Regions from separate parts of the Paenibacillus sp. J31R30 genome, predicted to be linked through region 2. Evidence: riboswitches for the same ligand, from Rfam matches in the RefSeq annotation. Region 2 holds a riboswitch; the other holds the start of a gene.
What was found. A riboswitch is a leader RNA that binds a small molecule or an ion and turns the genes downstream of it on or off. The one in region 2 is predicted to bind cyclic di-GMP.
Positions count from the first base shown of each region.

Region 1: linked by a shared signal. The riboswitch ahead of AC58QO_RS08310 (hypothetical protein) and the one ahead of AC58QO_RS27040 (PilZ domain-containing protein) in region 2 are both predicted to bind cyclic di-GMP.

Region 1 covers NZ_JCAUAV010000002.1:516,641-524,311, reverse strand. Annotated here, with positions in the region: gene AC58QO_RS08335 (O-methyltransferase) at 1-418, opposite strand, end outside; gene AC58QO_RS08330 (THUMP domain-containing class I SAM-dependent RNA methyltransferase) at 555-1,694, shown strand; gene AC58QO_RS08325 (copper amine oxidase N-terminal domain-containing protein) at 1,845-3,335, opposite strand; gene gloA2 (SMU1112c/YaeR family gloxylase I-like metalloprotein) at 3,561-3,956, opposite strand; gene AC58QO_RS08315 (exopolyphosphatase) at 4,027-4,941, opposite strand; gene AC58QO_RS08310 (hypothetical protein) at 5,081-5,386, opposite strand; cyclic di-GMP riboswitch class I at 5,496-5,589, opposite strand; gene AC58QO_RS08305 (MDR family MFS transporter) at 5,705-6,928, opposite strand; gene AC58QO_RS08300 (TIGR01777 family oxidoreductase) at 7,119-7,671, shown strand, end outside.
Region 2 covers NZ_JCAUAV010000011.1:172,936-180,606, forward strand. Annotated here, with positions in the region: gene prmC (peptide chain release factor N(5)-glutamine methyltransferase) at 47-937, opposite strand; gene prfA (peptide chain release factor 1) at 937-2,001, opposite strand; gene ychF (redox-regulated ATPase YchF) at 2,035-3,135, opposite strand; gene AC58QO_RS27040 (PilZ domain-containing protein) at 3,214-3,948, opposite strand; cyclic di-GMP riboswitch class I at 4,060-4,146, opposite strand; gene tadA (tRNA adenosine(34) deaminase TadA) at 4,425-4,883, shown strand; tRNA gene AC58QO_RS27050 (tRNA-Arg) at 4,958-5,034, shown strand; gene AC58QO_RS27055 (methyl-accepting chemotaxis protein) at 5,208-7,253, shown strand; gene AC58QO_RS27060 (sensor domain-containing diguanylate cyclase) at 7,290-7,671, shown strand, end outside.

The DNA of each region.
Region 1 (7,671 bases), on a different contig from region 2:
AATTCACCTTATCCGCATCAATAAAGAAGAAATCGAAGCGCTCTCCCCGCTCCAGCAGGTCATTCAAGTGATCAAGCGCTTCGCCTATACGATATTCGACGAATTCGCCAAGGCCAGCTTCGATCACGTTTTGCTTCGCCACGTCGGCGAAATCCTGCTTCAGCTCAAGAGAAATGAGCTTGCCGCCCTCTTTTAACCCTCTCGCCAAACAAATGCCACTGTATCCGCCTAACGCTCCAATTTCTAGCACCCGCTTCGCACCAATCATAGTGACCATCATCGTGAGTAGTCTGCCATAACCTGGCGCGATAGAGATCTCAGGCATGTTTTGCGCTACGATGACTTCCTTGACCCTTGCAAGTACGGCATCTTCTTCATATAAACCTTCCATATAGCTTTCTGCTGATATCGTTTCCATGTATTTGTCCTCCTAAATTCGCATCAAATGTGTGGTCTTTGCAATACCCGTTTGTAAGTGTAACCTATTTGTCCTATACTTGTTAATTGTATGAGTTTTCTGAGCGTTGTACAACCCGGATGGAAGGACTATACCAATGCCACAAAAAATTGAACTAATCGCCACTTGCCCGATGGGACTTGAGGCTATCGTTGCCCGTGAAATCCGTGACCTCGGCTATGAGGAAATGACCGTCGAGAATGGACGTGTCCGATTCTTTGGTGACGAATTGGCCATCTGTCGCACCAATCTTTGGCTGCGTACGGCAGATCGCGTCCTCGTGCTTATGGGGCAATTCAAAGCAACTACCTTCGACGAGCTATTCGAAGGCACCAAAGCTCTCGCTTGGCCAGACTGGATTCCGAACGATGCCGAATTCCCTGTCGAGGGTCGCTCCCATAAGTCACAGCTATCAAGCGTTCCCGCTTGCCAAGGCATCGCCAAGAAAGCTGTCGTTGAGAAGATGAAGCAACGCTACGGCACCGAGTGGTTCCCTGAGAACGGGGCACGCTACGTGATTGAAGTCGCGCTGTTGAACGATATCGCGACGTTAACGATCGACACGACCGGTCCCAGCCTGCACAAGCGCGGCTACCGCAAGCTTGTAACCGAAGCGCCGCTGAAGGAAACCATGGCGGCAGCATTGATTTTGCTGAGCCGATGGAACGTTGATCGGCCGCTCTACGACCCGTTCTGCGGGTCGGGGACCATCCCGATCGAAGCCGCGATGATCGGCTGGAACATTGCGCCAGGCCTGCGGCGCAGCTTCCCTAGTGAATCTTGGGGGAACATTCCCCGCAAGCTGTGGGACAAGGCCCGCGACGAAGCCTTCGACGCGGTGAAAGACAACGTGCCGCTGCACATCGTCGGCAGCGATATCGACCCTGCCGCCATCGAAGTGGCAGAGGCGGCCGCCAAGGCAGCTGGATTGACGAAGCAATTCCAGCTGAAGGTTGAGCCGATCGCCAAGGCGCGCCCGCGCGGCGACTATGGCTGCTTGATCACCAACCCGCCGTATGGCGAACGACTTGGTGAAGCACCGGATGTCGAGCTGGCGCTGCGCGAGCTCGGTGCATTAACACGACCGATGCCGTCGTGGAGCCTGTTCATTCTAAGCCCGAGCACTCAGCTCGAGCATTATATGAACCGCCGCGCTGACAAGAAGCGCAAGTTGTTTAACGGGCGGATCGAATGTAATTTGTTCCAGTATCTAGGGCCATTGCCTCCGCGTAGGTAAAGATCCGTTAAAATTAAAAAAGCGGCAGTTCAGAGGTTATACTAACCATCTTAGCTGCCGCTTTTCTTTTTTCAGGAACATCAATACAAAGTTGATCCCCACGTGGAATTTCTGTAAAGGAAATTTTACTGGATGTTACCTCACGATGCCTTACTCTTGTTCATAAACATTAATTCTTCGAACCATTCTACTTCTTTCATCATAAAGAACGATGTTGTCATTGCGGTCCACCGTAAAGCGAATGAATTGGTTAAACAACAGCTCCGAAGGGTCATAAGCATCGATCGGCTCGTGGCCCTTGCTTTTCCCATTATACAGCCCTTTATTAAATTTCATTTCATTACGATTTATTAGTAATGAGGTTTTACCATCCACAGTCACTTTATAGATTTGCTCTGGCGTCATCACAAAAAAGCTTCCGTTCGCCCCAATACAATTGACGGCTCCTTCGATTTGCGCTTGGGCAGCATTCTTGAGCCCCGTGTCCGTAAGAGTAGAGATGTAGCCGGTACTCATGTCGTATGTGTATATGGTGTTATCTTTAACCGTGGATACCAGTTGACTGTTAGGTTCGATATATGTTTTCGTCTCAAATTGGCTTCCTCCGCCCTTGAGACTGGAATAAATGGCTCTAGCGCCTCCCCAATAAAATTTCCCTCCATCAACGGTCTCAAACATCGCTGGCAAGTAAGTATGGCCGGTGCTTGTTTGCCCGAACCTCATATCCAACGGAATCGGCTTGTTGAAAGTGAAGTTATGAGTTTCCATCTTCACTTCAGGCTCAAGGGAATAGGCGACTCCTCCTCCCCCAAGGACATACACGCGATTCAGCATCGGATTGTAATACAGTTGCATGGCTTGAAAGCTTGCATAAACGAAAGTGTTTTTCCTATGGATTATATTATTACTATCTCCCGGAACATCTTCATATTCGAAGTTTAATTTCCCGTCAATCCGGAATACGGTACTGGTACGATTGGACTCAGGTTCGTATTTACTGACTATATAGCCTTCGTTGGCGTAATCACGAATTGAATAAATGTTACCATTCTTGTCGACAACCACACTTAAAACCTGCGTTGCCCTTGCAACTTGCTGCCCGGCATCCGGGTCCATGACTAGGTTGTCTACTGTGGGTGGAGAAAGCTTTTTTCGTTCAGCTATTGGAGCAGCAGTTGACACATCCATTGTCAAAGTGATCGTTTGAAGCTGGCTATTGTAAGTTACAGTTTGACCGAGTTGTTCAGCAACGAATCGCAATGGCACCATCGTCGTCTCGTTCACAATTATTGCGGGTTGCTCCAAAGTAACTGGTTGGTTGCCAACTACTGCATCTTTCGAGTTGATGCTAATAATGACCGTTTTGGCAGAGGTCGTGAGTCTAACGGTTCTCGTAACTCCATTCCACTCTATGGCTGCGCCTAGAGCCTCTCCGACGAACCGCAGTGGAACCATCGTGACGCCATTTACTAGCACCGGGGCGCTTTGCAACTCGTAGGTTTCCCCTCTGACCATTGCCTTTATATCCTGTAGCTTCAATACAATGGCTTGTCCGACAGCTTCGGCTCGAATGTATGTTGGTGTGCTAGTGACCATGAACATTAAACAACAAGCAAATAGGAGCATTTTTGTTCTTTTCATAGAAGTACCAGGCCTTTCATGCCAATTTTACTAATTTGTAATATGAGGTAATAAAAATATCACACTGCCGCTTGTCAGCAGTCCAATCGGGTCACTTTGAGGGTTTATTTTATCCATATGACATAAATCAGAAGCGCCCACAAGGGAATAGACAGTAGTACGCTCCAGAAGCAACCTTTAGCCATCGCTAGCTTTGGTTCCTCTTCGGTCCGCTGGTACCGGCCTTTATTCCACAATTTCCACCAACTCCAACGGCAACCCATCGGGATCTGCGAAAAACGTGTAGCGATTCCCCGTGATTGGATCAATCCGCACTGGCTCAACCGCGATACCCTTACTTTCTAGTTCGATTACACTTTGCTCCATGTCAGCAACAACAAAGGCCAAATGACGTAAGCCCCGCGCTTCAGGCTGATTGACACGTAATGGCGGGTTCGGAAATGAGAATAATTCAATCTCTTGCTCCGTTTGACCGATGCGCAAATCCAATTTATACGAGTCTCTCTCCGCGCGATACGTTTCCTGAATAACGGTGAGTCCGAGTATATCTACATAGAAATGCTTAGAACGCTCGTAATTCGAACAAATAATCGCAACGTGATGAATCTGTTTGAATTTCATTCGTTGAACCTCCTCACAAAGAAAAAACCGCATGCTGGGCTGCTCCCATCCTGCGGCTTGTTCATTTATTTTACCCTGCTGCTAGCATGGTTTCAACAATTTTGTGCAAAACGTTGTCCGCTTGCTCATATTCCACTTGGCAAGTACCTGCGGCGTGGTGCCCGCCCCCACCATTTTGGAGCATCAGATCGCCAATGTTCGTTTGTGCAGTACGATTGATTATGCTATGTCCACATGCGAATACGCAATTTTGTTTATTACGTCCGTCTACGATCCAGATAGATGTGTTTTGCTCCGGATAGAGTGCATAGACCATGAAGCGATTGCCTGGATAAATCGTTTCAACATCGCGAAGGTCCGTAATAATAACATTACCTTCAACCCTTGTGTAAGTTTGCAGCATGTCCCGGTATAACGCATCCAACTCATAGTATCGCGCTACACGCTCTTTCACATCCGGCAGCTCCATTATTTCACCAACGGATTTCGTGGCACAATGCTCAACAAGATCCTCCATCAACTGATAGTTGCTGATGCGGTAATCCCGATAACGACCTAACCCAGTACGTGCATCCATGATAAAAGAGAGCAAATCCCATCCGCTCGGATTCAAAATATCTTCCTTGTTAAACTGCGCGGAATCAGCTTTGTCTACGCCTTGCATAATATCATCGATATCTCCGAAGGTTTCTTTGCCCCCATAGTAATCATAGACAACTCGCGCTGCGCTTGGAGCGATACGAGTTTCTCCTTTAAATGAGACCGCTTCACCCATCCGTGTAAGCTCACTGGAGTGATGATCGAACCATAAGCCGCAGCCAGCTACATAAGGCACATTGGCCAGAATATCATTTTCCGATACTTCAATTAGGCCGTCTTGCATATCTTTGGGATGAACAAATTTCATTTCATCCACCATGTTTAATTGTTTGAAGAGCATCGCGCATACTAAACCATCGAAATCAGAACGTGTGATCAATCTCATGCTATGCATCTCCCTTGGTATAGTTCCTAAGAACTACTAATGGCAATATTATAGCAGTTAGTGTCGATTGGTGACAATGAGAAAATCACTATCCATAGCCCTTCTACTCATTTCCGACAGAAAAAAAAGAGCAATTCACCTAGATAGGTTGAACCGCTCTCAATTTGGATGATAGACATTGGAAAAGTTTTGTTAAAAAGCCTTCGATTTGTGCCATTGGGGGCATTTTTACAGAAAGTTTAACTTCGCCTTTCCAGTAGAAAATGAGGATACTATTGTTTCTTCCGTGAAACATTTCGACATCCCAACACGCTTCGTTTAGTGCATATTCTTCACGGTTTATCATGAGCTTTGGACCATCCGTGGATGGCACCAAACGTGCAACATGGTTGCCGCATAGTGAAGTTGCTTTCTGTTCCTCAATCATTTGATTGTCCGATTTCATGCCGCTAGGGCCTCCTTAGTGCAAATTGTTCAATTTTATTTCCTATGACAGAGAAAAACCCCTACCGTAGTGAACCGACTAGTGGGGTTCTGAAGTGAATTCCCAATCGTTCGGCGGCTGGCTGGCTGCTTGTCCTATGCAGGAGAAGTAAAGCCCCTGTAGCTTTGCGTCACTGGCTTTCGCCAGCTTTGCCTTTGTCGAGATGATGTGCAGAATCTGTTTAGTTGTTCATGTTTAAACGGTACATCCTATACCTCAAGAATAAGGGATGATGATTTGAAATCGAATAGTGCGGAGGAACTATTTTTACGAAATCCATCAAAAAGTTTGCATTTTCGACGAAATTTTCATCATTTTTTGACGTTTTGTGCCTCTCCAATAGAAGATAGATCCGATTAACGATAAAAATGCAATGATGAGGAACAGCGTAGTCCCCCCATAGGATACTAGCAAAAAGCCGCCAATCCACGGTCCCATGAAGTGACCGATGTTCGTTAGCGTTTGAGCACCATAATAGGTACCTCTCATTTGTTCAGGCGCAAGCTTATCAATCAGCATATTCGCGGCAGGATAATTCAGAATTTCACCGAACGTGAAGATCGCCATCGAGATAATGAGCCAAGTTAACGAGTGGGAAATGGCAAAGCCGATATCGCCTATGGCAAACATGAAGTTTCCAACGACAATGGCTGTTAATGGTGAATACTTCTCCGCCCATTTCCCCAGCGGAATCTGCATGGCGATGACGACAATAGCATTGGCGCTCATGAGAATCGCAAACATTTTGACCCCGTCGGCAAAATCCCTCTGAAGATACTGTGACAACGTCACCATAACCTGCGAATATCCGATTGCTCCGATAATGCCACCAACAATGTACAAACGGAAGGTCATATCCTTACGAATGACGTCCCATGCCGAGCGGAAAGTAACGATCGCTTTCTTCTCACCTTCGATTTTTTTAATACCGAACTTAATGAGAAGCGCGTAGAGTGTTACACCATAGATTAAATAAATAATCCCGGTCAGCAGGAATGGCAGGGCTCCGTTCATCGTCGCAAAGAAAGCTCCCAGCAAAGGTCCCACAGCTACACCAACGTTAATCGCCATATAGCGGAGTGAGAATACCTCTCTTCTTTTGGACGGCTCCGTTAGATCTGCCATTAGCGCTTGCGACACAGGCTCATAGAATGAACGGCAGAGACCATTCAGCATATTGAGCAGCATAAATAAGACCGGTAATTTAACAATACCGAAACCGAGAAAGACGAATCCCCACCCAAAAAGTGCCGCGAGCATGATCACGCGTCGTCCGAATCGATCTGACAACGTGCCGCCGACAAAGCCGCCAAAAGTACCAGCTAATGCACCCATACCAATTACGATACCGATGAGTCCTGGGCTCATAGAGGAGTGCTTTGCCAAATAGATCGCTAGAAAAGGTAAACTCATGGAGGAGGCAGCTCGTGCCATAACGGTACCTAAGATTAGCGTATGTACGATAGGATGATAGGATTGAAGAAAATGACGTATACGATTCATTGACGATGACTCCTCTCACTGATACGAATTACCCTTTGGTTAATTAATTGACGCCGAATTCCAATTATACACGAAATGGAGAGAAACGTGTCGTAATTTCGAACTGGGAACTTTACCTTAGTCCTCTTACTTCGCTCAGATGGTATTTATTGGGTGAAGGTTTTATAATGGCGATATGGAGGTGTTTGCAATGAAAATAGCGATCACAGGCGGCAGCGGCTTTATTGGAAAACGTTTAATTGCTTTCTGGTTGGGACAAGGTCATGAACTTATCAATATATCACGCACATCCTCAAAGCAGATTTCCGGTGTCCGAACGATAACATGGGACGAGTTGGAGAAAAATACGGACCTTCTTCAAGGACTCGATGCCATTGTAAATTTGGCTGGTGAATCTATCAGTCAACGCTGGACAGCCGCGGCCAAGAAACGGATTGTTCAATCCCGCCTGCAGGCAGCAGAGCGAGTTGCCAAGCTTGTTGCGAAACTGGATCCTAAGCCTAAGGTTGTTGTGAATGCTTCTGGCATGTCGTATTACGGCGTTTCAGAAAGGGAAACCTTTGATGAGGAGAGCCCTTATCGCAATACAGACTTTCTAGCTTCCGTCGTCAAGCAATGGGAGCAAGCAGCCGATCTCATCCAAGGAACTCGATTAGTGAAGGTTCGGGTTGGACTTGTTTTGGATAATAAAGAAGGCGCGTTTCCCAAGATGGCACTGCCGTATAAGCTTGGGGTCGGCGGCA
Region 2 (7,671 bases):
GAGGAAATAAGCGGAAAGAAAAGCAGCCGATCGGTGAAGCAATCGGCTACTCGGGAGAGCGGATCGCGATCACGTGGCGATCGATCCCTTGGAGATCCTGCACGAAGCGGATCTCCGTCCAGTTAGCTGCGGCGCGCAACAACGCCGCAACCGCCTCCGCCTGCCCGATGCCCACCTCGAACCCGACCACGGTCGGGATTCGCGGCAGCCGGTGCAGCTGCGAGACCATACGGCGGTACAGGTCGAGTCCCTCGACACCGCCGAACAGAGCTGTGTGCGGCTCGAATAGCCGCACCTCGGGCATCAGCGCCGGCAGGTCGCCATCAGGGATATACGGTGGGTTCGACACCACGATATCCGGCGCGAGCCCGCGCTCAATATAAGGCTCGAGGAGGTCACCCTCGAGCCACTCGATCCGCGCAGCCACGTCATGGCGCTGCGCGTTCTTGCAGGCCATCTCCAGCGCTGCCGCGGAGATGTCGCTGGCTGCCACGCGCCACGCAGGGCGCGCGTGCGCGATCGTCACCGGGATGATGCCGCTCCCGGTGCCCACATCCGCAAGGAGCGGAGCGCCTTGCGGGAACAGACGCGAGCCCTCGTGGAGCAACGCCTCCACGAGCAGCTCGGTCTCCGGCCGGGGGATTAGCACGGCCGGCCCCACAGCAAATGGAAGGCCGAAGAAATCCTGCTCACCGGTGATGTACTGCACCGGCTCACCCGCGGCCTTCCTTGCAACTAGCTGGTCCCATGTGGCGACCAGCTCTTCAGGCATCTGTTCCTGCCACCAGCGGAACAGCAATTCCGTGCGCGTGCAGCCGCCTAAGAGGTGCTGCAGCAGCAGTTCCGTGCAAGACGAAGCCTCTGCGACGCCTTGCTCTGCTAAAAAAGAAGAAGCCTTCACAAAGGCTTCTCTCACAGTCATGTTCGCAGTCGTCATTACATCGCCTCTAAGGCATCGGATTGTGCAGCAATCGTTAATGCTGACACAATTTCCGCCATATCACCGTTTAACACGGTTTCCAAGCGGTGTAACGTCAAGCCGATACGATGATCGGTAATCCGGCTTTGCGGGAAGTTGTAGGTACGAATACGCTCTGAACGGTCGCCCGTTCCGACTTTGCTTTTACGCTCGCCAGCATATTTCGCTTCTTCTTCTTCACGCATTTTATCTGAAATACGCGCGCGCAGTACGCGAAGCGCTTGTTCTTTATTGGAGTTCTGGGATTTACCATCCTGACACGTCGCCACAATACCCGTTGGTACGTGTGTAACACGCACAGCGGATTTCGTTGTATTAACCGACTGACCGCCCGCTCCACTGGAACAGAACGTATCAACACGAATATCGGCATCATGAATGATAATTTCCACATCTTCCGCTTCTGGCATAACCACAACCGTTGACGTTGAGGTATGAATCCGCCCGCCGGATTCTGTTACTGGGATACGTTGAACACGATGTGCCCCGCTCTCAAACTTGAGCTTACTGTAAGCACCTTTACCCGTAATCATGAAAATAATCTCTTTAAATCCGCCCAAATCATTCACGGAAGCATCGAGAATCTCTGTTCTCCAGCCTTGCGCATCCGCGTAACGCGTATACATCCGGTAAAGATCGCCTGCGAACAGCGCTGCTTCATCGCCGCCTGCCGCTCCGCGAATTTCCACGATGACGTTCTTGTCATCGTTAGGGTCTTTCGGCATCATCAGGATGCGGAGATGTTCTTCCAGTTTAGCGGATTGCTCGCTAAGCTCTTCGATCTCCATTTTGACCATTTCACGCATCTCATCGTCCAGCTTCTCATTCTGCATCACTTTCGCATCAGCCAGCTGTTCGCTCACGCTCTTATATTCATTATAAGCATCGTAAGACTCCTGAAGATCAGATTGCTCTTTGGAATATTCTCTTAGTTTCTTCGTATCACTCGTTACATCCGGGTCACACAATAACTCGCTTAATTTCTCATAGCGGTCCACAATGGACTGAAGTCGATCCAACATAGGGGATCACTCCTTTCTTGTTTTTATTATCAATTAAACATTGAAGCGGAAATGCATAACGTCGCCGTCATTCACCACGTACTCTTTACCTTCGAGGCGCACTTGGCCTTTTTCTTTCGCACCCGCCATGGATCCAGCAGCAGCCAAATCGTTATAAGAAACAACCTCTGCACGAATAAATCCACGTTCAAAATCCGTATGAATAACGCCTGCTGCTTGAGGAGCTTTCGTTCCTTTACGGATCGTCCATGCTCTAACCTCTTGAACACCAGCTGTGAAATACGTGTATAAGCCTAACTTTCTATACGCTGCTTTGATCAATCTATTCAAGCCGGACTCTTGAAGTCCCAGCTCTTCCAGGAACATGGCTTTTTCTTCGTCTTCCAGCTCAGCGATTTCGGATTCAACCTTCGCACTAATAGAAACAACTTCGTTGTTTTCTTTCTCAGCGAATTCCTTCACAATTTTAACGTATGCATTGTCGTCCGCAGTTGCAACCTCATCTTCACTCACGTTTGCCGCGTAGAGCACTGGCTTCATCGTCAGTAAATGCAGATCGCGAACTAGAAGACGCTCGTCGTCTGTTAAATCCAAGCTGCGTGCTGGCATATCATTATATAAGGCTTCTTTGATACGTTCCAAACACTCAACTTCAGCTACCACTTTCTTGTCGCCGCCTTTGAGGTTTTTGCGCGAACGCTCGATCTTTTTATCAACCGACTCAATATCTGCCAAAATCAATTCAAGATTAATCGTCTCGATGTCGCCAATCGGATCGACTTTCCCAGAAACGTGTGTAATATTATCATCCTCAAAACAACGTACAACATGCACAATCGCATCGACTTCACGGATGTGTGCTAGAAATTTATTACCAAGGCCCTCGCCTTTGCTCGCACCTTTAACCAAACCCGCAATGTCAACGAATTCGAAGGCTGTCGGAACGATGCTCTTAGGCACAACGATTTCCACCAGCTTCTGCAATCTCTCGTCTGGTACTTCTACTACCCCAACATTCGGATCGATCGTACAGAACGGATAATTCGCAGATTCTGCCCCCGCCTGTGTAATTGCATTAAACAATGTCGATTTTCCTACGTTCGGTAGACCGACGATACCTGCTTTCAAAGCCATTGTCGTTACAACTCCTTAATTTTCGAAAATCATCCTTCTTATTATATAGTACTTGGAGGGCAAAAAAAAGCCTGCAAGCTATTGATTGGCTGCAGTCTTTTTTTCCATTGCTTTTTTGAACTCGTCATCCCGCTTCTGCTCGAAGTAGGTTTCAATCTGATTACGTAGGATGAACCCGCGCAGCGCATTGCTTTGTTCCTCAGGATAGCTTTCGAAGCTGGCGCCGTAATAGTAGCTGTCTTCCAGCTTTTCTTTCCGTATAATTTCCAACTTGCACGGCAGTTCAAAACCTAAATCCAACTCGACTTGAAGCAAGCACTTCTTATGAAGAATACCATCGATCATGGAATTATCGTTGATGGTAAACCCAATTCCATTCATCGAGATATTTTTAATGGATAGTTCAATGGGATTTTCAAGGACATGCAGTTCTTTTTGTTTGATATTCTGGAAACCCATAATCTGACCTATGTTTTTCACAGTCACCCGCGGGAACTCCCGTTTCTCCGAAAACTTCTTTCGATTCTCAGGTGGATTGATCACAATGAGTGAACCAGGTTCTTTCGCTACGACTGTCGTTTGAAGGACGAATAGACCCGATTTGGTGTATAACGTCATTTTCGCCTTGTCTCCAAGCTGAAAAACATCATATTCGGGGAACTCGATCTCCATGATGTCTCCTTGGGCATAGGTAAGAATACCTGTAGACACGAAATCATCCTTGGACAGAACAGCCTTACAATCAATCAATACTTCCGCATCGTATCCTTCTTTACTCCCATACCGCTTCAACGCATCCTGCTTCATCGCCATGTGTACCAACACCCTCCCTCTATCAATGGATTCTACAGAACTTCTCCGCACAAAATAGACTGCCCCCACCTAAAGGAGCAGCCTATCACCTTAATCAAAAAAACATCGATTTTCGGTAACCAGGCTGCCATAGCTCATTAGAACCGTAGACCCTCAGCTTTGCGTCCTTGCTTTTCAACAAGTTTGCTATTGTCGAACCCTGCCGTGTCATTGTATGTAAGCTCATCGTTTATGGTCTGAAAGACCCAAAAAGTCCCACTGATATCACCATTATACGTAGCCTAGATATTTCTTTCAACTAAAATCCTTGCATAGGCGATGTTTTTATTGTATGAATGTGTAGTGGATTGAATATCCACAGGTTTATAAGTTATCCACATTGTTATCCACAGCTTGTTAACAACGAATATTTGTTCGGACTTTTATACACATGTGGATAAACTATTATTGCGAGGTGTCCCCCTGTGGATGAACATATGGATGAACATATCCCTTGGATGAGAGAAGCGATTGGAGAGGCGCTGAAAGCCGAAGCCATCCGCGAAGTTCCGATTGGCGCGATCGTCGTCCATCAAGGTCAAATCATTGGCCGCGGCTACAATTTGCGGGAAACAACTTTAGATCCTCTCGCGCATGCGGAGATGATTGCAATTAAACAAGCAAGCGAGCATTTGCAGGCATGGCGCTTGTTGGACTGCCAGCTCTATGTGACGCTGGAGCCTTGTCCTATGTGTGCAGGTGCGATCGTGCAAGCGCGCATTCCGCAGGTCATTTACGGTACGGTGGATCCGAAGGCAGGCTGTGCGGGGACGTTGATGAACTTGCTGCAGGAGGACCGGTTTAATCACCGTGTCGATGTGGTTAGTGGTGTTCTGCAAGAGGAGTGCTCGACGATGCTGACGCAATTTTTCCGAAAATTACGCGGGAAGGCTTAGAGACGCGTAATGTTTGTCCTTGGGTTAAAATGGTTGCACCCCGAAAACATCTCGTGTTAGAATGACGATACTATGCGCCCGTAGCTCAGCAGGATAGAGCAACAGTTTCCTAAACTGTAGGTCGTACGTTCGAATCGTATCGGGCGCGCCATGGATAAAGACTCTAGAACCGTACTATTGTGCGGTTCTTTTTTGCGTTTGTGAAGCTAGGGTCGGGCGCCGTACGGCTGGACTTAAATCAAAAGGACATTTGGCGAAGTTTGTCGAATAGGGGGTTGAACGATTGCATTATTTTTTTCAAATCTGTCAAGGGGGAATCGAATAATGAAATCACTCAAGAGCAAGTTCATCCTTATCACTTTAACTTTAGTGGTTGTCCCTATGCTCTTTACAACTTTGTTTCATTATCTGTTTGTGACGAAACAATATGCTGCGACCATTGAAGAGAAGAATCGGGCTTTCGCCGCCTCTCTCTCATCCAATGTCGCTTCTTATATCAAAGGCTCGTTCGACGTCATTAATGAAATTGCGGATGAGCCGGAAGTGGCCGCTTTTAACACGGAGGCGCAGAAATCGGCGTTGGAACGGGCGGTGCTGCGAAATCCGCAATATGAGCTGCTGTATATTCAGGATATGGAAGGGATGCAAACAGCACGTTCAGAAGGGGTTCTCACGAACCGCAGGGATCGGTGGTGGTTCAAGCAATTACAGGAGAGGCATCCGAGCTTCGTGAGCAAAGCGTACTATTCTGTGTTCAGCAATGCGCCAATAACTTCAATTTTTGTGCCGATCACAAGCCGCTCGGGAGAGACGGTTGGTTTTATAGGCGCAGATATTCTTGTGGACGAGCTTCAAGCATTAGTGGAACGGAATTCGCTCGGCAAAGGGAGCTTTAGCTTTATTATTGATGGGGAAGGCACTGTTGTCGCACACCCAGACAAAATGCTCGTACAGGAAATGTACAACTTTAAGTCGTCAACGAAAGTAATCTGGAAGAAAGACCAGAACGGCCAAAATGTAAAGGACGATAAAGGCAATGAAATAACGGAAGTGCAGCCCATCAAGCTGGACCCAGCATTGAGCGAACTGACGAAACACGTCCTGCAGGGTGAAACCGGCACTGGCAGCTTCGAGGACAGCAATCGTAAGCAATTCGTTGCGGCGTACACACCGGTCAAGCTGCCGGGAGCTTCAGACCGCTGGGCTGTCATTACGGTACAAAATGAATCAGAGGCCTATGCGTTCGTGTACGATCTCCAAAGAAAAGTGCTATGGCTTTCGCTTTTTCTAGCCGTCGCAGCCAGCCTGGTCATCTGGTTTTCCTCCTCGCTGCTTCTGACGCCGATTACCCGGCTTATGCAGATCATGGAGAAGGCAGCGCAAGGTGATCTTACCCACCGGTCGCAATATCGTTCCAAGGATGAAATCGGACGTTTGACAACGAGCTACAATAAGATGATGGACAACATCGGGGAAAGTTTGAAGGACATCAAGGCCGCCTTTTCGCGTGTGTCTACCGCCTCCAATGTGCTTGCAGAGACAACCCGCGAAACTTCATTATCCATTAATGAAGCCGCCTACTCCATTACCCGTGTCGTGGAAAGCGGCAACGGCCAGAACGAGCATTCCGTTCGGAGTGTGCAATTGTCAGGCGAGCTGTCCGCAGCTTTTGCTCAAATGGCCGCCGAGATGGAGCGGTGTACACAAGTCTCAGCAGAAGCGCTTGCTCTCCAACATGAGGAATTGAAGGCGGTTGAAACGTTCGTAAGGGATACCGAGCAGCGTAAGGATAGTCTGCTCGCTGCAGCAAACCTAGTCGAGTCGTTTAGCAGCAAAGTGGCTGATGTGGAGCAGATAAGCAAGGAGTTCTTGACTTTTGCTTCGCTTGCAGCCCAACTTGCACTGGGAGAGCGATCCAGCGGGGCTTTAGCCGAAGTCCGTAAGATGGCTGCAACTGCACTTCAAATTTGCCGCAGCATGGATGCCATCGTAACGTCACTGCGCGACGATACCAACAAAGCGCAGCAATGGATCGCAGTCGCAAAGCTGTCAACCGCGGGTCAAACGGAAGCTGCGGTTAATTCAATCGCGGTTTTGGATGGAATCAGCCATTCAATCGCGAACATTCATGAGTCAAACAGCAGCGCGGTCAAGCAGTTAGGCCTCGTTAGCGAGAAGCGCGAGCAATTATCTGCGCTGATTACGGTTATTGCCGACGTATCGCGGCTGGTTTCCGATGTATCCATGACGATCAGCGCAGAAACGGAGCAGCAAGCAGCGGCTATGGATGAAATCAGCCATTTGAGCGATTCACTGAACAATAGCGCCAAACTGGTCTCGGAGCGCATCAAGTCATTCCGGATTGGCTGAATCCGAGAGGCTAGTCAGACTATCAGAGGTGAGGATATGAACACTTTTTCACTGCGCGGCTGGCTCATTTCGCTTGCTGCTGTTCTCGTTATACTGACCGCCAGCGGTATGATCGCTTTCAGCTACAACGTTGTATACAAGCAGATGGAACGAAAAGTATTGCAAACTAATGAGGCTTTCGCGAAGAAAATGGCGAATGCCGACAATGAGGCGCTCGAAGAAATGAAGCGGTATCTTAGAGCGAAATCGAGCGCTATTTCCACCAGTGTCGACAATCCGCAGTTGATTAAGGACGTGTTCTCGATCACGGAACATAACCATTTCTTTAATTCGACCGTCTACATCGACGAGACGGGAGTTTTTGTCGCCAGCTATCCGGATGTGAATGTCATTGGCAAAAAGTCAGCTCTACCCAGTA